4 regions of the Weizmannia sp. FSL W8-1119 genome follow, and region 4 is predicted to be linked to each of the others. Evidence: a T-box and tRNA genes for the amino acid it is inferred to sense, from the RefSeq annotation. Region 4 holds a T-box; the other regions hold tRNA genes.
What was found. A T-box is a leader RNA that pairs with one kind of tRNA and senses whether it is charged. The one in region 4 lies ahead of serS (serine--tRNA ligase), so its partner is inferred to be a tRNA-Ser.

Region 1: it has a tRNA-Ser gene. The T-box ahead of serS (serine--tRNA ligase) is inferred to sense a tRNA for this amino acid. The anticodon was not compared.
Region 2: it has a tRNA-Ser gene. The T-box ahead of serS (serine--tRNA ligase) is inferred to sense a tRNA for this amino acid. The anticodon was not compared.
Region 3: it has a tRNA-Ser gene. The T-box ahead of serS (serine--tRNA ligase) is inferred to sense a tRNA for this amino acid. The anticodon was not compared.

What each region holds. Positions count from the first base shown of each region.
Region 1 covers NZ_JBBOZL010000001.1:2,115,295-2,120,169, reverse strand. Annotated here, with positions in the region: rRNA gene NSQ19_RS10480 (23S ribosomal RNA) at 1-1,669, shown strand, start outside; rRNA gene rrf (5S ribosomal RNA) at 1,882-1,997, shown strand; tRNA gene NSQ19_RS10470 (tRNA-Val) at 2,006-2,078, shown strand; tRNA gene NSQ19_RS10465 (tRNA-Lys) at 2,249-2,324, shown strand; tRNA gene NSQ19_RS10460 (tRNA-Leu) at 2,337-2,418, shown strand; tRNA gene NSQ19_RS10455 (tRNA-Gly) at 2,435-2,509, shown strand; tRNA gene NSQ19_RS10450 (tRNA-Leu) at 2,519-2,604, shown strand; tRNA gene NSQ19_RS10445 (tRNA-Arg) at 2,622-2,695, shown strand; tRNA gene NSQ19_RS10440 (tRNA-Pro) at 2,709-2,785, shown strand; tRNA gene NSQ19_RS10435 (tRNA-Ala) at 2,802-2,877, shown strand; tRNA gene NSQ19_RS10430 (tRNA-Met) at 2,893-2,966, shown strand; tRNA gene NSQ19_RS10425 (tRNA-Ile) at 2,980-3,056, shown strand; tRNA gene NSQ19_RS10420 (tRNA-Ser) at 3,081-3,173, shown strand; tRNA gene NSQ19_RS10415 (tRNA-Met) at 3,190-3,263, shown strand; tRNA gene NSQ19_RS10410 (tRNA-Asp) at 3,266-3,338, shown strand; tRNA gene NSQ19_RS10405 (tRNA-Phe) at 3,347-3,422, shown strand; tRNA gene NSQ19_RS10400 (tRNA-His) at 3,447-3,519, shown strand; tRNA gene NSQ19_RS10395 (tRNA-Gly) at 3,527-3,600, shown strand; tRNA gene NSQ19_RS10390 (tRNA-Ile) at 3,605-3,678, shown strand; tRNA gene NSQ19_RS10385 (tRNA-Asn) at 3,684-3,758, shown strand; tRNA gene NSQ19_RS10380 (tRNA-Ser) at 3,762-3,853, shown strand; tRNA gene NSQ19_RS10375 (tRNA-Glu) at 3,859-3,930, shown strand; gene NSQ19_RS10370 (1,4-dihydroxy-2-naphthoate polyprenyltransferase) at 4,085-4,875, opposite strand, start outside.
Region 2 covers NZ_JBBOZL010000001.1:2,358,313-2,363,187, reverse strand. Annotated here, with positions in the region: rRNA gene NSQ19_RS11760 (23S ribosomal RNA) at 1-2,134, shown strand, start outside; rRNA gene rrf (5S ribosomal RNA) at 2,703-2,818, shown strand; tRNA gene NSQ19_RS11750 (tRNA-Asn) at 2,826-2,900, shown strand; tRNA gene NSQ19_RS11745 (tRNA-Ser) at 2,905-2,994, shown strand; tRNA gene NSQ19_RS11740 (tRNA-Glu) at 3,008-3,082, shown strand; tRNA gene NSQ19_RS11735 (tRNA-Val) at 3,094-3,169, shown strand; tRNA gene NSQ19_RS11730 (tRNA-Met) at 3,179-3,252, shown strand; tRNA gene NSQ19_RS11725 (tRNA-Asp) at 3,265-3,340, shown strand; tRNA gene NSQ19_RS11720 (tRNA-Phe) at 3,361-3,436, shown strand; tRNA gene NSQ19_RS11715 (tRNA-Thr) at 3,440-3,515, shown strand; tRNA gene NSQ19_RS11710 (tRNA-Tyr) at 3,524-3,605, shown strand; tRNA gene NSQ19_RS11705 (tRNA-Trp) at 3,613-3,686, shown strand; tRNA gene NSQ19_RS11700 (tRNA-His) at 3,695-3,770, shown strand; tRNA gene NSQ19_RS11695 (tRNA-Gln) at 3,779-3,850, shown strand; tRNA gene NSQ19_RS11690 (tRNA-Gly) at 3,854-3,928, shown strand; tRNA gene NSQ19_RS11685 (tRNA-Cys) at 3,934-4,007, shown strand; tRNA gene NSQ19_RS11680 (tRNA-Leu) at 4,017-4,098, shown strand; gene NSQ19_RS11675 (DUF421 domain-containing protein) at 4,341-4,805, opposite strand.
Region 3 covers NZ_JBBOZL010000001.1:2,920,335-2,925,209, reverse strand. Annotated here, with positions in the region: gene NSQ19_RS14290 (Tex family protein) at 1-818, shown strand, start outside; gene cmpA (cortex morphogenetic protein CmpA) at 841-957, opposite strand; gene NSQ19_RS14280 (SprT family protein) at 1,107-1,598, shown strand; tRNA gene NSQ19_RS14275 (tRNA-Asn) at 1,710-1,784, shown strand; tRNA gene NSQ19_RS14270 (tRNA-Ser) at 1,789-1,879, shown strand; tRNA gene NSQ19_RS14265 (tRNA-Glu) at 1,901-1,972, shown strand; tRNA gene NSQ19_RS14260 (tRNA-Asp) at 1,997-2,072, shown strand; tRNA gene NSQ19_RS14255 (tRNA-Gln) at 2,074-2,148, shown strand; tRNA gene NSQ19_RS14250 (tRNA-Lys) at 2,154-2,229, shown strand; tRNA gene NSQ19_RS14245 (tRNA-Leu) at 2,237-2,318, shown strand; tRNA gene NSQ19_RS14240 (tRNA-Gly) at 2,335-2,409, shown strand; tRNA gene NSQ19_RS14235 (tRNA-Leu) at 2,471-2,555, shown strand; tRNA gene NSQ19_RS14230 (tRNA-Arg) at 2,561-2,634, shown strand; tRNA gene NSQ19_RS14225 (tRNA-Pro) at 2,756-2,829, shown strand; tRNA gene NSQ19_RS14220 (tRNA-Gly) at 2,837-2,910, shown strand; rRNA gene NSQ19_RS14215 (16S ribosomal RNA) at 3,031-4,586, shown strand.
Region 4 covers NZ_JBBOZL010000001.1:83,389-88,263, forward strand. Annotated here, with positions in the region: gene pdxS (pyridoxal 5'-phosphate synthase lyase subunit PdxS) at 62-943, shown strand; gene pdxT (pyridoxal 5'-phosphate synthase glutaminase subunit PdxT) at 955-1,539, shown strand; gene NSQ19_RS00425 (transposase family protein) at 1,724-3,034, shown strand; T-box leader at 3,294-3,509, shown strand; gene serS (serine--tRNA ligase) at 3,560-4,840, shown strand.

The DNA of each region.
Region 1 (4,875 bases), 2.0 Mb from region 4:
ACCGGAAGGACCGGTGGAGCGCTTAGAAGTGAGAATGCCGGTATGAGTAGCGAAAGAAGGGTGAGAATCCCTTCCACCGAATGCCTAAGGTTTCCTGAGGAAGGCTCGTCCGCTCAGGGTTAGTCGGGGCCTAAGCCGAGGCCGAAAGGCGTAGGCGATGGACAACAGGTTGATATTCCTGTACCGCCTCTTCACCGTTTGAACGATGGGGGGACGCAGGAGGATAGGGCAAGCGCGACACTGGTTGATCGCGTCCAAGCAGTTAGGCCGGTGCGGAGGCAAATCCTTCGCGCCAAGGCGGAGCTGTGATGGCGAGGGAAATTAAAGTACCGAAGTTCCTGATTCCACACTGCCAAGAAAAGCCTCTAGTGAGGTGAAAGGCGCCCGTACCGCAAACCGACACAGGTAGGCGAGGAGAGAATCCTAAGGTGAGCGAGAGAACTCTCGTTAAGGAACTCGGCAAAATGACCCCGTAACTTCGGGAGAAGGGGTGCTTTTTGGGGTGTATGCCCCGGGAAGCCGCAGTGAATAGGCCCAGGCGACTGTTTAGCAAAAACACAGGTCTCTGCGAAGCCGCAAGGCGAAGTATAGGGGCTGACACCTGCCCGGTGCTGGAAGGTTAAGGAGAGGGGTTAGCCGCAAGGCGAAGCTCTGAACTGAAGCCCCAGTAAACGGCGGCCGTAACTATAACGGTCCTAAGGTAGCGAAATTCCTTGTCAGGTAAGTTCTGACCCGCACGAAAGGTGTAACGATCTGGGCACTGTCTCAACGAGAGACTCGGTGAAATTATAGTACCTGTGAAGATGCAGGTTACCCGCGACAGGACGGAAAGACCCCATGGAGCTTTACTGCAGCCTGATATTGAATTTTGGTACAGCTTGTACAGGATAGGTAGGAGCCTTGGAAACCGGAGCGCCAGCTTCGGCGGAGGCATCGGTGGGATACTACCCTGGCTGTATTGAAATTCTAACCCGCACCCCTTACCGGGGTGGGAGACAGTGTCAGGCAGGCAGTTTGACTGGGGCGGTCGCCTCCTAAAAGGTAACGGAGGCGCCCAAAGGTTCCCTCAGAATGGTTGGAAATCATTCGCAGAGTGTAAAGGCATAAGGGAGCTTGACTGCGAGACTTACAAGTCGGGCAGGGACGAAAGTCGGGCTTAGTGATCCGGTGGTTCCGCATGGAAGGGCCATCGCTCAACGGATAAAAGCTACCCTGGGGATAACAGGCTGATCTCCCCCAAGAGTCCACATCGACGGGGAGGTTTGGCACCTCGATGTCGGCTCATCGCATCCTGGGGCTGTAGTCGGTCCCAAGGGTTGGGCTGTTCGCCCATTAAAGCGGTACGCGAGCTGGGTTCAGAACGTCGTGAGACAGTTCGGTCCCTATCCGTCGCGGGCGCAGGAAATTTGAGAGGAGCTGTCCTTAGTACGAGAGGACCGGGATGGACGCACCGCTGGTGTACCAGTTGTCTTGCCAAAGGCATCGCTGGGTAGCTATGTGCGGAAGGGATAAGTGCTGAAAGCATCTAAGCATGAAGCCCCCCTCAAGATGAGATTTCCCACAGTTTAACTGGTAAGATCCCTGAAAGATGATCAGGTTGATAGGTCCGGGGTGGAAGCGCGGCGACGCGTGCAGCTGACGGATACTAATCGATCGAGGACTTAACCACGAAAAGCGGAGGTGCCTTGTTTAGCCTCGACAAGCGAATGTTCTGACCGGCATGGAGCCGTCTTTTGGCTCCGTGGCGGGCAGGTGATTCGACCTCGAGGGGCTAGGCACCGAAGCTGGACAATTCTCAAAGTTAGAAGCAGAAACGCATTCTCCGTTTACAGTTTTTTCTCCCATCCGGTTTTCAGGGAACACATCCCAAAATTATACAGGTCCGGTGATGATGGCGGAAAGGACACACCCGAACACATCCCGAACTCGGAAGTTAAGCTTTCCAGCGCCGATGGTAGTTGGGGGTTTCCCCCTGCGAGAGTAGGACGTTGCCGGGCCATAATACGGAGGATTAGCTCAGCTGGGAGAGCGTCTGCCTTACAAGCAGAGGGTCGGCGGTTCGATCCCGTCATCCTCCATTTTTATGCCATCCCGGTTCAGGGGCAACCGGCTTTCTATCGGGAGGCCGGGGATACTGCCTTGTGACCGGCACATACTTGCGGGAATCCTGAAAGAAAATAGATATGTACATATTTAACCCAATATAGTATAATTTTCTTTGTGACAAGTAATGTCGTTATCGGAATATGAGCCATTAGCTCAGTTGGTAGAGCATCTGACTTTTAATCAGAGGGTCGCAGGTTCGAATCCTGCATGGCTCACCATTTATCTTATCTGCGGGTGTGGCGGAATTGGCAGACGCACCAGACTTAGGATCTGGCGCCGCAAGGCGTGGGGGTTCGACTCCCTTCACCCGCACTGTTTAGCACGATATGCGGAAGTAGTTCAGTGGTAGAACATCACCTTGCCAAGGTGGGGGTCGCGGGTTCGAATCCCGTCTTCCGCTCCATTTTATCCCGCCGGGGTGGCGGAATTGGCAGACGCACAGGACTTAAAATCCTGCGGTAGGTGACTACCGTACCGGTTCGACTCCGGTCCTCGGCATCAGTACCATGACAAATGCGCCCATAGCTCAATTGGATAGAGCGTTTGACTACGGATCAAAAGGTTAGGGGTTCGACTCCTCTTGGGCGCGCTTATTCCTCTTTCGGGAAGTAGCTCAGCTTGGCAGAGCACATGGTTAGGGACCATGGGGTCGCAGGTTCAAATCCTGTCTTCCCGACCATGAAGATGATCATAGTGGGGCCTTAGCTCAGCTGGGAGAGCGCCTGCTTTGCACGCAGGAGGTCAGCGGTTCGATCCCGCTAGGCTCCACCAAACAGGTCAAATAACGGCGGCGTAGCTCAGCTGGCTAGAGCGTACGGTTCATACCCGTGAGGTCGGGGGTTCGATCCCCTCCGCCGCTATATTTCGTATATCGGACCTTTAGCTCAGCTGGTTAGAGCAGACGGCTCATAACCGTCCGGTCGTAGGTTCGAGTCCTACAAGGTCCACCATTTTTTATTTTTTGCTTATCATACGGAGGAATACCCAAGTCTGGCTGAAGGGATCGGTCTTGAAAACCGACAGGCGGGTTACACCGCGCGGGGGTTCGAATCCCTCTTCCTCCGCCATTTCATTATTTATCATCGCGGGGTGGAGCAGTCTGGTAGCTCGTCGGGCTCATAACCCGAAGGTCGCAGGTTCAAATCCTGCCCCCGCAATTGGTCCCGTGGTGTAGCGGTTATCACGCCTGCCTGTCACGCAGGAGATCGCGGGTTCGATTCCCGTCGGGACCGCTTATTTTGGCTCGGTAGCTCAGTCGGTAGAGCAAAGGACTGAAAATCCTTGTGTCGGCGGTTCGATTCCGTCCCGAGCCACCATTGGTTTTCAATGAAAAATATATGGCGGTTGTGGCGAAGTGGTTAACGCACCGGATTGTGGCTCCGGCATTCATGGGTTCGATTCCCATCATCCGCCCTTTGATGCGGGTGTAGTTTAGTGGTAAAACCACAGCCTTCCAAGCTGTTGTCGTGGGTTCGATTCCCATCACCCGCTCCACTTTGGGCCTATAGCTCAGCTGGTTAGAGCGCACGCCTGATAAGCGTGAGGTCGATGGTTCAAGTCCATTTAGGCCCATCTATTCCGCAGTAGCTCAGTGGTAGAGCAATCGGCTGTTAACCGATCGGTCGTAGGTTCGAATCCTACCTGCGGAGCCATATGGAGAAGTACTCAAGTGGCTGAAGAGGCGCCCCTGCTAAGGGTGTAGGTCGCGATTAGCGGCGCGAGGGTTCAAATCCCTCCTTCTCCGCCATTTCTGGCCCGTTGGTCAAGCGGTTAAGACACCGCCCTTTCACGGCGGTAACACGGGTTCGAATCCCGTACGGGTCATACTGGTCACGAAGCTGTTCCGAAAACTGCCGGAGCAGCTTTTTTTTGCGTGTTTTTTCACTTCTGCAAACCTCTTTGCATCCCGCCAGAGGCTCCGGGCCCCGGTGCGGGAAAAGCGCAAAAAAACGGAGGAGTGCAACACTCCGCCGTTTTTTCAAATAAAATGATCAATTAAAAAACTGATGGATAATAGCAAACCAAAAATCGTGTTTGTCTGTGCGGTTGCTTTCATGGCAGGCAACATTTGCAACGGTTCACTTTTTCCAATAAAGCCTTTAATGGCCCGGACCGGCTTCGGTGTGCTGACAAAAACGAGCAGTACCCACGGGGTTACAACACCGAACAAAACGAGCCCGGCCATCCAGAGATAGGAAAGGGCAAACATTGCGGCCAGAAGCAGGATGGCTCCTTTCCGGCCGAGCAGAATGGCGATCGTTTTTCTGCCATTTGCTTTATCGCCGTCCAGATCGCGGATATTATTCGACAGCATAATGGCACCGATTAAAATCATAATCGGAATCGAAATAAATACAATCGGCCATGTGATCGTTTTTGTCTGGATAAAAAACGATATTAATATAATAATTACACCCATAAAAAAGCCGGAAATCAGTTCGCCAAGCGGCGTTGATGAAATTGGAAAAGGCCCTGCAGTGTAAAGATAAGCAACAAGCATGCAGACAGTGCCGATTACAGCAATCCACCAGGAACTTTGCGAGCAAATGTAAACGCCGATCAGCATGGCTGCACCGAAAAAAGCAAAGGCGAGGTGGAGCACCGTTTTCGGTTTGATGCCGTTTCTGACAATTGCCCCGCCGATCCCGACGGAATGCTCGGTATCAAGGCCGCGTTTGTAATCGTAATATTCATTAAACATATTGGTTGCTGCCTGAATTAACAGGGTTGCAACCAGCATTGCAGCAAACAGCAGCAGATTGATGCGGG
Region 2 (4,875 bases), 2.3 Mb from region 4:
GTGCGGGGATGAGGTGTGGGTAGCGGAGAAATTCCAATCGAACTTGGAGATAGCTGGTTCTCTCCGAAATAGCTTTAGGGCTAGCCTCAAGCGGAGAGTTTTGGAGGTAGAGCACTGTTTGGACGAGGGGCCCTCATCGGGTTACCGAATTCAGACAAACTCCGAATGCCAAAAACTTATGCTTGGGAGTCAGACTGTGAGTGATAAGATCCATGGTCGAAAGGGAAACAGCCCAGACCGCCAGCTAAGGTCCCAAAGTATACGTTAAGTGGAAAAGGATGTGGCGTTGCTTAGACAACCAGGATGTTGGCTTAGAAGCAGCCATCATTCAAAGAGTGCGTAATAGCTCACTGGTCGAGTGACGCTGCGCCGAAAATGTACCGGGGCTAAACGTATCACCGAAGCTGCGGATGGACACCGTTTGGTGTCCGTGGTAGGAGAGCGTTCTAAGGGCGTTGAAGCCGGACCGGAAGGACCGGTGGAGCGCTTAGAAGTGAGAATGCCGGTATGAGTAGCGAAAGAAGGGTGAGAATCCCTTCCACCGAATGCCTAAGGTTTCCTGAGGAAGGCTCGTCCGCTCAGGGTTAGTCGGGGCCTAAGCCGAGGCCGAAAGGCGTAGGCGATGGACAACAGGTTGATATTCCTGTACCGCCTCTTCACCGTTTGAACGATGGGGGGACGCAGGAGGATAGGGCAAGCGCGACACTGGTTGATCGCGTCCAAGCAGTTAGGCCGGTGCGGAGGCAAATCCTTCGCGCCAAGGCGGAGCTGTGATGGCGAGGGAAATTAAAGTACCGAAGTTCCTGATTCCACACTGCCAAGAAAAGCCTCTAGTGAGGTGAAAGGCGCCCGTACCGCAAACCGACACAGGTAGGCGAGGAGAGAATCCTAAGGTGAGCGAGAGAACTCTCGTTAAGGAACTCGGCAAAATGACCCCGTAACTTCGGGAGAAGGGGTGCTTTTTGGGGTGTATGCCCCGGGAAGCCGCAGTGAATAGGCCCAGGCGACTGTTTAGCAAAAACACAGGTCTCTGCGAAGCCGCAAGGCGAAGTATAGGGGCTGACACCTGCCCGGTGCTGGAAGGTTAAGGAGAGGGGTTAGCCGCAAGGCGAAGCTCTGAACTGAAGCCCCAGTAAACGGCGGCCGTAACTATAACGGTCCTAAGGTAGCGAAATTCCTTGTCAGGTAAGTTCTGACCCGCACGAAAGGTGTAACGATCTGGGCACTGTCTCAACGAGAGACTCGGTGAAATTATAGTACCTGTGAAGATGCAGGTTACCCGCGACAGGACGGAAAGACCCCATGGAGCTTTACTGCAGCCTGATATTGAATTTTGGTACAGCTTGTACAGGATAGGTAGGAGCCTTGGAAACCGGAGCGCCAGCTTCGGCGGAGGCATCGGTGGGATACTACCCTGGCTGTATTGAAATTCTAACCCGCACCCCTTACCGGGGTGGGAGACAGTGTCAGGCAGGCAGTTTGACTGGGGCGGTCGCCTCCTAAAAGGTAACGGAGGCGCCCAAAGGTTCCCTCAGAATGGTTGGAAATCATTCGCAGAGTGTAAAGGCATAAGGGAGCTTGACTGCGAGACTTACAAGTCGGGCAGGGACGAAAGTCGGGCTTAGTGATCCGGTGGTTCCGCATGGAAGGGCCATCGCTCAACGGATAAAAGCTACCCTGGGGATAACAGGCTGATCTCCCCCAAGAGTCCACATCGACGGGGAGGTTTGGCACCTCGATGTCGGCTCATCGCATCCTGGGGCTGTAGTCGGTCCCAAGGGTTGGGCTGTTCGCCCATTAAAGCGGTACGCGAGCTGGGTTCAGAACGTCGTGAGACAGTTCGGTCCCTATCCGTCGCGGGCGCAGGAAATTTGAGAGGAGCTGTCCTTAGTACGAGAGGACCGGGATGGACGCACCGCTGGTGTACCAGTTGTCTTGCCAAAGGCATCGCTGGGTAGCTATGTGCGGAAGGGATAAGTGCTGAAAGCATCTAAGCATGAAGCCCCCCTCAAGATGAGATTTCCCACAGTTTAACTGGTAAGATCCCTGAAAGATGATCAGGTTGATAGGTCCGGGGTGGAAGCGCGGCGACGCGTGCAGCTGACGGATACTAATCGATCGAGGACTTAACCAAATAGAAAAGTGAAGGGCGCTCGCTCATCGGCGTATGAACTTCAAGGCCCCCGCCTGAGATAAAGGAAACACGACGAGCCCTAAAGGCGAGTCGATGCCCGCTTATCGTAGGAAAGGGGGACGGGAAGTTCACTAGCCGATAGCGCCCGGAACTGGACAATAGAAAAGCGAAGGTGCCTTGTTTAGCCCCGACAAGCGAATGTTCTGACCGGCATGGAGCCGTCTTTTGGCTCCGTGACGGGCAGGTTATTCGACCTCGAGGGGCTAGGCACCGGAGCTAGACAATAGAAAAGCGGAAGCGCCTTGGTCATCGGCGTATGAACTTCAAGGCCCCCGCCTGAGATAAAGGAAACACGACGAGCCCTAAAGGCGAGTCGATGCCCGCTTATCGTAGGAAAGGGGGACGGGAAGTTCACTAGCCGATAGGCGCTGGAGCTGGACAATTCTCAAAGTTAGAAACCAAAGCTATTCTCCGTTTACAGTTTTTCTCCCATCCGGTTTTCAGGGAATCACATAATTCCTGTTGATAAGCAATGAAAAGTTTGTTATAATGATTTTTGTCATTGAGGTCCGGTGGCGATGGCGGAAAGGTCACACCCGAACACATCCCGAACTCGGAAGTTAAGCTTTCCAGCGCCGATGGTAGTTGGGGGTTTCCCCCTGCGAGAGTAGGACGCTGCCGGGCCCGATATTCCGCAGTAGCTCAGTGGTAGAGCAATCGGCTGTTAACCGATCGGTCGTAGGTTCGAATCCTACCTGCGGAGCCATAATGGAGAGCTGTCCGAGAGGCCGAAGGAGCACGATTGGAAATCGTGTAGGCGGCTAAAAGCTGTCTCAAGGGTTCGAATCCCTTGCTCTCCGTCATGATCCATATGGCCCGTTGGTCAAGCGGTTAAGACACCGCCCTTTCACGGCGGTAACACGGGTTCGAATCCCGTACGGGTCACCATTTACATATTTGGAGGATTAGCTCAGCTGGGAGAGCGTCTGCCTTACAAGCAGAGGGTCGGCGGTTCGATCCCGTCATCCTCCACCATTTTATCATCGCGGGGTGGAGCAGTCTGGTAGCTCGTCGGGCTCATAACCCGAAGGTCGCAGGTTCAAATCCTGCCCCCGCAATTTACATATAAAGGTCCCGTAGTGTAGCGGTTATCACGCCTGCCTGTCACGCAGGAGATCGCGGGTTCGATTCCCGTCGGGACCGCCATCTGTATTTTACATAATCGCGGCTCGGTAGCTCAGTCGGTAGAGCAAAGGACTGAAAATCCTTGTGTCGGCGGTTCGATTCCGTCCCGAGCCACCATTGGCCGGTCTAGCTCAATTGGTAGAGCAACTGACTTGTAATCAGTAGGTTGGGGGTTCAAGTCCTCTGGCCGGCACCACGCAATATGGAGGGGTAGCGAAGTGGCTAAACGCGGCGGACTGTAAATCCGCTCCCTCAGGGTTCGGCGGTTCGAATCCGTCCCCCTCCATTTTTAAAGGGGCATAGTTTAAAGGTAGAACAGAGGTCTCCAAAACCTCCAGTGTGGGTTCGATTCCTACTGCCCCTGCCATTATGATGGCGGTTGTGGCGAAGTGGTTAACGCACCGGATTGTGGCTCCGGCATTCGTGGGTTCGATTCCCACCATCCGCCCCATATTTGATTGGGCCATAGCCAAGCGGTAAGGCAACGGACTTTGACTCCGTCATGCGCTGGTTCGAATCCAGCTGGCCCAGTATGCGGAAGTAGTTCAGTGGTAGAACATCACCTTGCCAAGGTGGGGGTCGCGGGTTCGAATCCCGTCTTCCGCTCCATTGATGGCGGCATAGCCAAGAGGTAAGGCAGAGGTCTGCAAAACCTTTATCACCGGTTCGATTCCGGTTGCCGCCTCCATCATATTGTGCCGGTGTGGCGGAATTGGCAGACGCGCACGACTCAAAATCGTGTTCCTTCGGGAGTGTCGGTTCGACCCCGACCACCGGTATAACACAGTATTACATTGAAAGCTGATGCCAAACGGAACGCTTCTCAAGATAAAGAGAAGCGTTTTTTATTGCAATTATATTATTGAAGCCGAGGCCATTTAAGCAGCTGCTTGAAAGCGTACACTTGTGGGTATCTACAGTTTTTTAACTTGTACAAAAAGGGAATTGATCTAATAAGAAAGGTTTGGAAATACTATCTTAGATTTTCCTTTTATAATGAGTACAAGAGCTGGGCAGCCTACTATTTACTAGGGTTGTCTTTTCTTTTTTTCACCGTAACCGTCCCATCTTTTTCAAGATAGGCCTGGTCAATTTCATCAAGCGAAAATACGCCCTGCTTTCTCAATAACTCTGACAGTTGATTCATATCAATTTTATTTTTTTTTAGTACGACGTTGTTAATTTTTCCTTTATCGATAATCACCGTTTTATCCCCGATAAGGAATTTTTCCAGTTTGTCATAGCGGTAAATGAGGCTATCAAAAATGAGTTTAATGATGACCCAAACAGAAAGCATGGCGAGAATGTAGTACCATTTTACACTTGGGTCATAAAGGCCGTTGCCGACGATTTCAGACAGCATAATGCTCCAGATGAAGTCGATTGGCGTAAGGTTTGAAATACTTTTGGCACCGGTACATTTTAGACAAAAAATGAGCGCAAGAAAGCCCATGATCAATTTTAATAAATCTATACTGATTTGCATCGTTGAACCTTCTTTTTAGATGATTTTTTCTTTTGCATTTTCCCTTAAAATCAGTGTCATAAACGAACGT
Region 3 (4,875 bases), 2.8 Mb from region 4:
CAGAGCTTGTGAAAATCGATCCGAAATCGGTCGGTGTCGGGCAGTACCAGCATGACGTTTCGCAAAAGAAACTGAATGAATCGCTCACTTTCGTCGTTGAAACGGCCGTCAACCAGGTCGGGGTCGATGTCAATACCGCATCCCCGTCTCTTTTGCAATATGTGTCCGGGCTCAGCAGCACTGTAGCGGGCAATATTGTAAAATTCCGCGACGAGAACGGCAAATTCAAAAACCGGGCCGAACTGAAAAAGATTCCCCGCCTCGGCGCAAAAACATACGAACAAAGTATTGGCTTTCTCCGCATACCGGACGGGGAAGAACCGCTTGACAAAACACCGATCCACCCGGAAAGTTATGATGCGGCAAGAGCTTTGCTGAATGAACTGGGCATGACGACAGCGGATATCGGGACAGAAAAGCTGATCCAATCGCTTGAAGCGCTGTCTGTCCCGGAAATGGCGAAGACACTCGGCATCGGCGAACTGACCTTGCAAGATATTTTTGAAGCCTTGAAAAAACCGGGCCGCGACCCGCGCGACGAACTGCCGAAACCGCTTTTGAAAAAGGATATTATGAAACTGGAAGATCTGAAACCGGGGATGGAGATGCAAGGAACCGTCCGGAATGTCGTCGATTTCGGGGCGTTTGTCGATGTCGGCGTGAAAGAAGACGGGCTTGTCCATATTTCGAAATTAAGTAAAGGTTTTGTTAAACATCCGCTTGATATCGTCTCGGTCGGCGATATTGTCACCGTGTGGGTGGAGAAAGTGGACGTCCAAAAAGGAAGATTATCGCTCACCATGCTTCCGAACGCTTAAAAGCGAAAAGAAGATGCGCCGGTCATGCGCGCATCTTCTTTTCATTGTAAAAAAACCAGCATTCATTTAGCAGTTTAATTTCACTGCGCCTTTTCTCGCAAAAAGCTCTCCGTATTTGGTTTTGAAACCATACCGGCACACAAACGCCCCCTTGTTCCTGAATGCTGAAACAAAACCAATCCCCCGCACTTTTTACTAAAGTATATGCTATAATAACTTGTCATGTGAAAAGAAAAGCGCGGGTGCCCGCGGCATCTATTTTCATTATGAGTAAGGGGGCTTACGGCCATGGATAACAAGGAACTGCAAGGCCTTGTGGAAAAAATATCGATGGAGTATTTTCACAAACCTTTCCGGCATGCAGCCTCATTTAATCCCCGGCTGCGGACCACCGGGGGAAGATATTTGTTAAAAAGCCACAATATCGAAATCAATAAAAAATATTTAGAAGAACTCGGGGAAAAAGAACTGATCGGCATTATCAAACATGAACTTTGCCATTACCATCTTCATCTGGAAGGGAAAGGATACCGGCACCGGGATGCGGATTTCAAACAATTGTTAAAGGAAACGGACGCGCCCCGCTATTGTACCGTCCTGCCGAGTAAAGCAGCTTCCCGCCCGTCCCGCCGCCCGTCCCCGCGTTACGAATATGTCTGCAGGGAATGCGGCATCCTATACAGAAGGCAAAGAAAGGTCAACACCAACCGGTACGTTTGCGGAAGATGCGGCGGCAAACTGGTGCTGCACAAAATGTATGCTGAACCGGGCCGGAAATAATGGGCATGGAGCATCTTCGAAACAAGCTTTAAAAATAAATTTCAAAACAGGGTTGACACCTTCGTGTCCCGTCATTATAATGTTAAGAGTCGACAAGATGTTGCTTGTTATTCCGCAGTAGCTCAGTGGTAGAGCAATCGGCTGTTAACCGATCGGTCGTAGGTTCGAATCCTACCTGCGGAGCCATTTTGGGGAAGTACTCAAGTGGCTGAAGAGGCGCCCCTGCTAAGGGCGTAGGTCGCGTAAGCGGCGCGAGGGTTCAAATCCCTCCTTCTCCGCCATACATACAAAGCAGTAATCGCGGCCCGTTGGTCAAGCGGTTAAGACACCGCCCTTTCACGGCGGTAACACGGGTTCGAATCCCGTACGGGTCATTTAAAACTTATCATATCATCAGTGGTTCCGTAGTGTAGCGGTTATCACGCCTGCCTGTCACGCAGGAGATCGCGGGTTCGATTCCCGTCGGAACCGCCATTGGGCCATAGCCAAGCGGTAAGGCAACGGACTTTGACTCCGTCATGCGCTGGTTCGAATCCAGCTGGCCCAGCCATTTTTGAGCCATTAGCTCAGTTGGTAGAGCATCTGACTTTTAATCAGAGGGTCGCAGGTTCGAATCCTGCATGGCTCACCATTTATCCGCGGGTGTGGCGGAATTGGCAGACGCACCAGACTTAGGATCTGGCGCCGCACGGCGTGGGGGTTCGACTCCCTTCACCCGCACTGTTTAGTATGATATGCGGAAGTAGTTCAGTGGTAGAACATCACCTTGCCAAGGTGGGGGTCGCGGGTTCGAATCCCGTCTTCCGCTCCATAAAAAATGATTGACATCCACAAAACCCTTTGATATAATGTAAAGGTGTCAAGTTAATAACGCGGTCGTGGCGGAATGGCAGACGCGCTAGGTTGAGGGCCTAGTGGGAGTTAAATCCCGTGGAGGTTCAAGTCCTCTCGGCCGCATTTACGCGCCCATAGCTCAATTGGATAGAGCGTTTGACTACGGATCAAAAGGTTAGGGGTTCGACTCCTCTTGGGCGCGCTATTTTTCATGCGAAAAAAGATCGGTTTCCATCTGCATAAAAAGCTTAAAAGCTTATCGAGCAGTTGAAAACTTTATAAAAACAGGCATTGGTTTTATAGTTTTTTGGGCCAGGGAAAAGCGGGAAATAGCTCAGCTTGGTAGAGCACATGGTTTGGGACCATGGGGTCGCAGGTTCGAATCCTGTTTTCCCGATTTGCATGCGGGTGTAGTTTAGTGGTAAAACCACAGCCTTCCAAGCTGTTGTCGTGGGTTCGATTCCCATCACCCGCTCCAAATTTTATGTTGACAGTGACTTGTTATCATGCTATACTTAATAAGTTGCTGCTTGAAATTGTTCCTTGAAAACTGGACCAAACGAAACGTCAAATTCTTTTTGAGCTTTTATCAAACATCTTTACTGAGAGTTTGATCCTGGCTCAGGACGAACGCTGGCGGCGTGCCTAATACATGCAAGTCGTGCGGGCCTTGTTGAAAGCTTGCTTTTAACAAGGCTAGCGGCGGACGGGTGAGTAACACGTGGGCAACCTGCCTGTAAGACCGGGATAACGCCGGGAAACCGGGGCTAATACCGGATAGTTTTTTCCTCCGCATGGAGGAAAAAGGAAAGGCGGCTTCGGCTGCCACTTACAGATGGGCCCGCGGCGCATTAGCTAGTTGGCGGGGTAACGGCCCACCAAGGCAACGATGCGTAGCCGACCTGAGAGGGTGATCGGCCACATTGGGACTGAGACACGGCCCAAACTCCTACGGGAGGCAGCAGTAGGGAATCTTCCGCAATGGACGAAAGTCTGACGGAGCAACGCCGCGTGAGTGAAGAAGGCCTTCGGGTCGTAAAACTCTGTTGCCGGGGAAGAACAAGTGCCGTTCGAACAGGGCGGCGCCTTGACGGTACCCGGCCAGAAAGCCACGGCTAACTACGTGCCAGCAGCCGCGGTAATACGTAGGTGGCAAGCGTTGTCCGGAATTATTGGGCGTAAAGCGCGCGCAGGCGGCTTCTTAAGTCTGATGTGAAATCTTGCGGCTCAACCGCAAGCGGTCATTGGAAACTGGGAGGCTTGAGTGCAGAAGAGGAGAGTGGAATTCCACGTGTAGCGGTGAAATGCGTAGAGATGTGGAGGAACACCAGTGGCGAAGGCGGCTCTCTGGTCTGTAACTGACGCTGAGGCGCGAAAGCGTGGGGAGCAAACAGGATTAGATACCCTGGTAGTCCACGCCGTAAACGATGAGTGCTAAGTGTTAGAGGGTTTCCGCCCTTTAGTGCTGCAGCTAACGCATTAAGCACTCCGCCTGGGGAGTACGGCCGCAAGGCTGAAACTCAAAGGAATTGACGGGGGCCCGCACAAGCGGTGGAGCATGTGGTTTAATTCGAAGCAACGCGAAGAACCTTACCAGGTCTTGACATCCTCTGACCTCCCTGGAGACAGGGCCTTCCCCTTCGGGGGACAGAGTGACAGGTGGTGCATGGTTGTCGTCAGCTCGTGTCGTGAGATGTTGGGTTAAGTCCCGCAACGAGCGCAACCCTTGACCTTAGTTGCCAGCATTGAGTTGGGCACTCTAAGGTGACTGCCGGTGACAAACCGGAGGAAGGTGGGGATGACGTCAAATCATCATGCCCCTTATGACCTGGGCTACACACGTGCTACAATGGATGGTACAAAGGGCTGCGAGACCGCGAGGTTAAGCCAATCCCAGAAAACCATTCCCAGTTCGGATTGCAGGCTGCAACCCGCCTGCATGAAGCCGGAATCGCTAGTAATCGCGGATCAGCATGCCGCGGTGAATACGTTCCCGGGCCTTGTACACACCGCCCGTCACACCACGAGAGTTTGTAACACCCGAAGTCGGTGAGGTAACCTTTACGGAGCCAGCCGCCGAAGGTGGGACAGATGATTGGGGTGAAGTCGTAACAAGGTAGCCGTATCGGAAGGTGCGGCTGGATCACCTCCTTTCTAAGGGGAAAAGCGTAGGGCGCTCGTTCATCGGCGTACGGATTTCGAAGTCTTCGACTGAGATAAAGGAAACACGATGAGCCTTAAAGGCGAATCGATGCCCGCTTATCGTAGGGAGAAGACGTAGAAATACGCTAGCCGATAGCGCCCGGAGCTAGACATAAAAGGAAAACCTTCGGTTTTCCGAAATTAAGTTTGGCGTTTCCGTTTTGTTCAGTTTTGAAGGTCCAATCCTTCAGTATGTGTTCTTTGAAAACCGGATAGGAGAAATAAACCAAGTAAACCGAGA
Region 4 (4,875 bases):
TTAATTTAAATTATTATACATATAATAAGAATTTTTAATTTTATAAAGGGGCGTACAAAAGATGAAAACAGGAACAGATATAGTGAAACGCGGGATGGCGGAAATGCAGAAAGGCGGTGTGATCATGGATGTGGTCAATGCCGAGCAGGCAAAACTTGCTGAAGAAGCAGGCGCTGTTGCCGTCATGGCATTGGAACGCGTTCCTTCCGATATCCGGAAAGCCGGAGGGGTTGCCCGTATGGCGGACCCTTCCATTGTGGAAGAAGTAATGAACGCCGTCAGCATTCCGGTAATGGCAAAAGCAAGGATCGGCCATATTGTTGAAGCGCGGGTGCTCGAAGCGATGGGCGTCGATTATATTGACGAAAGCGAAGTTTTAACGCCGGCCGATGATGAGTTCCACATCAATAAAAAAGAATTCACGGTGCCGTTTGTGTGTGGCTGCCGCGATTTGGGGGAAGCGGCACGAAGGATCGGGGAAGGCGCCTCGATGCTCAGGACAAAAGGCGAGCCGGGAACCGGGAATATCGTTGAAGCGGTCAGGCATATGCGGAAAGTGAATGCGCAGGTGCGGAAAGTGGTCAACATGAACGAAGATGAACTGATGACGGAAGCCAAACAGCTCGGTGCCCCGTACGAGGTGCTGCTGCAAATTAAAAAAGAAGGCCGGCTGCCGGTTGTAAACTTTGCTGCTGGCGGTGTTGCAACGCCGGCGGATGCGGCTTTGATGATGCAGCTCGGTGCGGACGGCGTTTTCGTCGGATCGGGGATTTTCAAATCGGAAAACCCGGCGAAATTTGCGAAAGCGATTGTCGAAGCAACGACCCACTACCAAGATTACAAACTGATTGCCGAATTGTCGAAAGACCTTGGAACAGCAATGAAAGGCTTAGAAATTTCAACATTGCCGGCTGAAGCAAGAATGCAGGAGCGCGGCTGGTAAGGAGAATCAGCATGAAAAAAATTGGCGTACTTGGCCTCCAGGGGGCTGTGGAGGAACATATCCGTGCAGTGGAAGCCTGCGGGGCGGAAGGTGTTGTCGTTAAGAAAAAAGAGCAGTTGGACGAAATCGGCGGGCTCATCCTGCCGGGCGGGGAAAGCACGGCAATGCGGCGGCTCATTGACCGCTACGGTTTTATGGCGGAACTGAAACAGTTTGCCGAAAGTAAGCCGGTCTTTGGCACATGCGCAGGGCTGATCCTGCTTGCAAAGCGTATTGAAGGCCAGGAAGATGCGCATATCGGCGCAATGGATATTACGGTGGCGCGCAATTCTTTCGGCCGCCAGCGGGAAAGTTTTGAAGAAACAATCCGTGTTAACGGCATCGCGGAAGATTTCCCGGCTGTCTTTATTCGCGCGCCCCATATCGTTTCCGTTTCCGATCATGTTGAAGTGCTGGCCGAGTGCCGCGGGCGGATTGTTGCGGTCCGCCAGGGAAATCTGCTCGGCTGCTCCTTCCATCCGGAGTTAACGGATGACCTGCGGATGACCGAATATTTTTTGAGTATGGCAAGGATTCCGGTCAGCTCTGAGGAGTAAAAATTTTTCGTGATAATTTAACTATTCCCCCCCAAAAATGCGGCTAAATATGTAATAATTTAAATAATTAGAGCTTGCTGGACGAATATTTTGGCATGGCTTAGTGACAAGTCGAATACAAGCTAAAATTTGATTCGTTCAGCAAGCCCTAATTAAACTTGGCTGTTTTGAGGGGGTTTTTATTTTGGTTACTAGAAAAGAAAAAAGAAATCGTGAAAAAGAAGCAAATTATTTTTTCGAGTTCCTTAAAATTCAGAAGCATTTTTTCAAAGACCTGATGAATAACCTAAAAAAGGTAGCAGACCACCGACATCAAAGCTATATCACTTATGGTCCAGAGGTCCTTTTATTTACGATGATGTTGAAAAATATGACCGGCCTAAAATCCATGAGAAACATGAGTGAGAGTTTTAATAAAGAAGAATGTATTAAAAATGTAGGGAAGGTGTTAGGCTTAGATTCTCTTGAAGAACTTCCACATTATGATACAATTAACGACTTTTTATCTGGCTTAGATGTAAATGAATTAGAAAAAATTAGAACGTATATGATTAAAGAATTATTGAAAAAAAGGTCTCTCGAGTCTTATCGAATTGAAGGAAAGTACTGGGGTGTCATCATTGATGGAACTGGATTACACACCTTTCATGAGAAACATTGTAAACACTGCCTGAGACGGGCATATACAAATAAAGAAACAGGAGAAACGAACGTACTTTATATGCACCATGTACTTGAAGCCAAGCTTGTCGTGGGGGATATGGTCTTCAGTATTGCCTCCGAATTTATCGAAAATGAATCAGAAAATGTTTCTAAGCAAGATTGTGAATTAAAAGCCTTCGACAGGCTGGCAAAGAAAATAAAAAAAATATTTAAAAGACTACCGATTTGTATCTTGGGAGATAGTCTCTATGCATGTGAAACGGTATTTAATCTGTGCAGGGCGCACAAATGGAAATATATATGCAGATTTAAGGAAGGGAGAATTAAAAGTATCTCGACGGAGTTTAAGGCAATAAAAGAGCTGGAACAAAGTAAGGATCAGAATTCATTAGTTTGGGTGAATGATATTGCCTACAAAGACAGAACGGTCAATCTGATGGAGGCCACAATGAAAACAGAGGATGGGAAATCGAAAGAGTATGTATTTATAACGGATATTAAAATCACGAAAAAGAACGTGGAACGACTCATCGCTGCAGGAAGAAGCCGCTGGAAGATTGAAAATCAAGGATTTAACGAACAAAAAAATAATCGTTACAATATAGAACATGCCAATAGCCAAAACTACACAGCCATGAAAAATCATTATTTATTAGTTCAAATAACAGATATTATTAGACAGCTGTTTGAAAAAGGTTCGTCAATCTTAAAAGCACTCAAAAAAACGGCAAAAGAAAAATCCTCAAATCTGTTGGAATCGTTTCGGACACGTATTTTAACAGACGAGGATTTCACCCATTTAAGTAAGCCAATACAAGTAAGGTTTACTTAATGGTTATATTATAGCAAAGGATGTGATGTAAAAAAAGGTTTTTTGAAGTTATCCACAATTTTAAAAAAGAAATTTGCAAATTCGGCTCTTTTTGACTTTGAAAGCAGAAAAAATAGATGGAAAAATTTTCTAAATGTGGATAAGTCATTTTATCATAAAACATCTAAAAATTGATGAATTTACTCTTCAGAGCTGGATTCCGGTATAATCTGTTGCAAAACGGATAAAATTGTAGTACATTAAGGTGTACGTGAAGACTGAAAAAGCAATGACAGGAACCAGTAGGAGAACGCTTTTCCTAAAGAGAGCCGGTGGGCGGTGGAAACCGGCGGAAAGCTTCTGTGAATCCATCCTTGAGCGGGTTGCTGAAAGCCGGGCGAGTAGGCATCCACGGGAAAAAACCCGTTATCCTTACAAAGCGGAAAACTCTTGTTTTCAATTTGGGTGGCAACGCGGGTTCACTCTCGTCCCTGTTTTCGGGGCGGGAGTTTTTTATTTGAATTTCGATAAAAGGAGAAGGATAGCATGTTGGACATCAAATTTTTGCGTGCGCATTTTGATGAAGTCAAAGAACGGATGCAGCACCGCGGAGAAGATTTGACCGATTTTGAAAAGTTCAGCGGGCTGGACCAAAGGCGGCGCGAACTGATCATGGAAAGCGAAGCGTTGAAAAACAGGCGGAATGAAGTCACGCAGCAAGTTGCGGCACTGAAACGCGAAAAGAAAGATGCAACAAAGCTGATCGAGGAAATGCGCGGCGTCGGCGAGAAAATTAAAGCGCTGGATGCCGAGTTGAAACAAGTCGAAGCCGAACTTGAAATGCTGATGCTTTCTATCCCGAACATTCCGCATGAAAGCGTGCCGGTGGGAGACAGCGAAGAGGACAATGTCGAAATCCGGAAATGGGGTGAAGTGCCGGCATTTGGATTTGAACCGAAACCGCACTGGGATATTGCCACTGACCTTGGCATCCTTGACTTTGAAAGGGCAGCCAAAGTGACCGGAAGCCGGTTCGTCTTTTACAAAGGGCTTGGCGCCCGCCTTGAACGTGCGCTTTATAATTTTATGCTTGATCTGCATGTCGAAGAACACGGTTATGAAGAGGTATTGCCGCCGTATATGGTGAACCGGGCCAGCATGACAGGAACGGGGCAGCTGCCGAAATTTGAAGAAGATGCTTTTCTTGTCAATGAAAAAGACTATTTTCTGATCCCGACTGCCGAAGTGCCGGTGACAAATTATCACCGTGATGAAATTTTAAACGGCGGCGACCTGCCGATCAATTATGTGGCATTCAGCGCCTGTTTCCGTTCGGAAGCGGGTTCTGCCGGGCGCGATACACGCGGGCTGATCCGCCAGCACCAGTTTAACAAAGTGGAACTTGTAAAATTTGTCAAACCGGAAGATTCCTATGAGGAGCTTGAAAAACTGACGGGCCATGCGGAAAGAGTGCTGCAGCTTTTGGGCCTGCCTTATCATGTGATGAGCATGTGCACGGCGGACCTCGGGTTTACGGCAGCGAAAAAATATGATATTGAAGTGTGGATGCCAAGCCAGCACGTATACCGCGAGATCTCTTCGTGCAGCAACTTTGAAGCTTTCCAGGCAAGGCGTGCGAACATCCGCTTCCGCAGGGAACCCAATGCAAAACCGGAACATGTCCATACACTGAACGGATCCGGGCTTGCCATCGGGCGTACCGTCGCAGCCATCCTTGAAAATTACCAGCAGGCTGACGGCAGCGTGGTGGTTCCCGAAGTGCTCCGCCCGTACATGCGTATCGATATCATCAAACCAGAATCATAAAAAAATCCCCGGCTTTTTTACATGAAAAGCCGGGG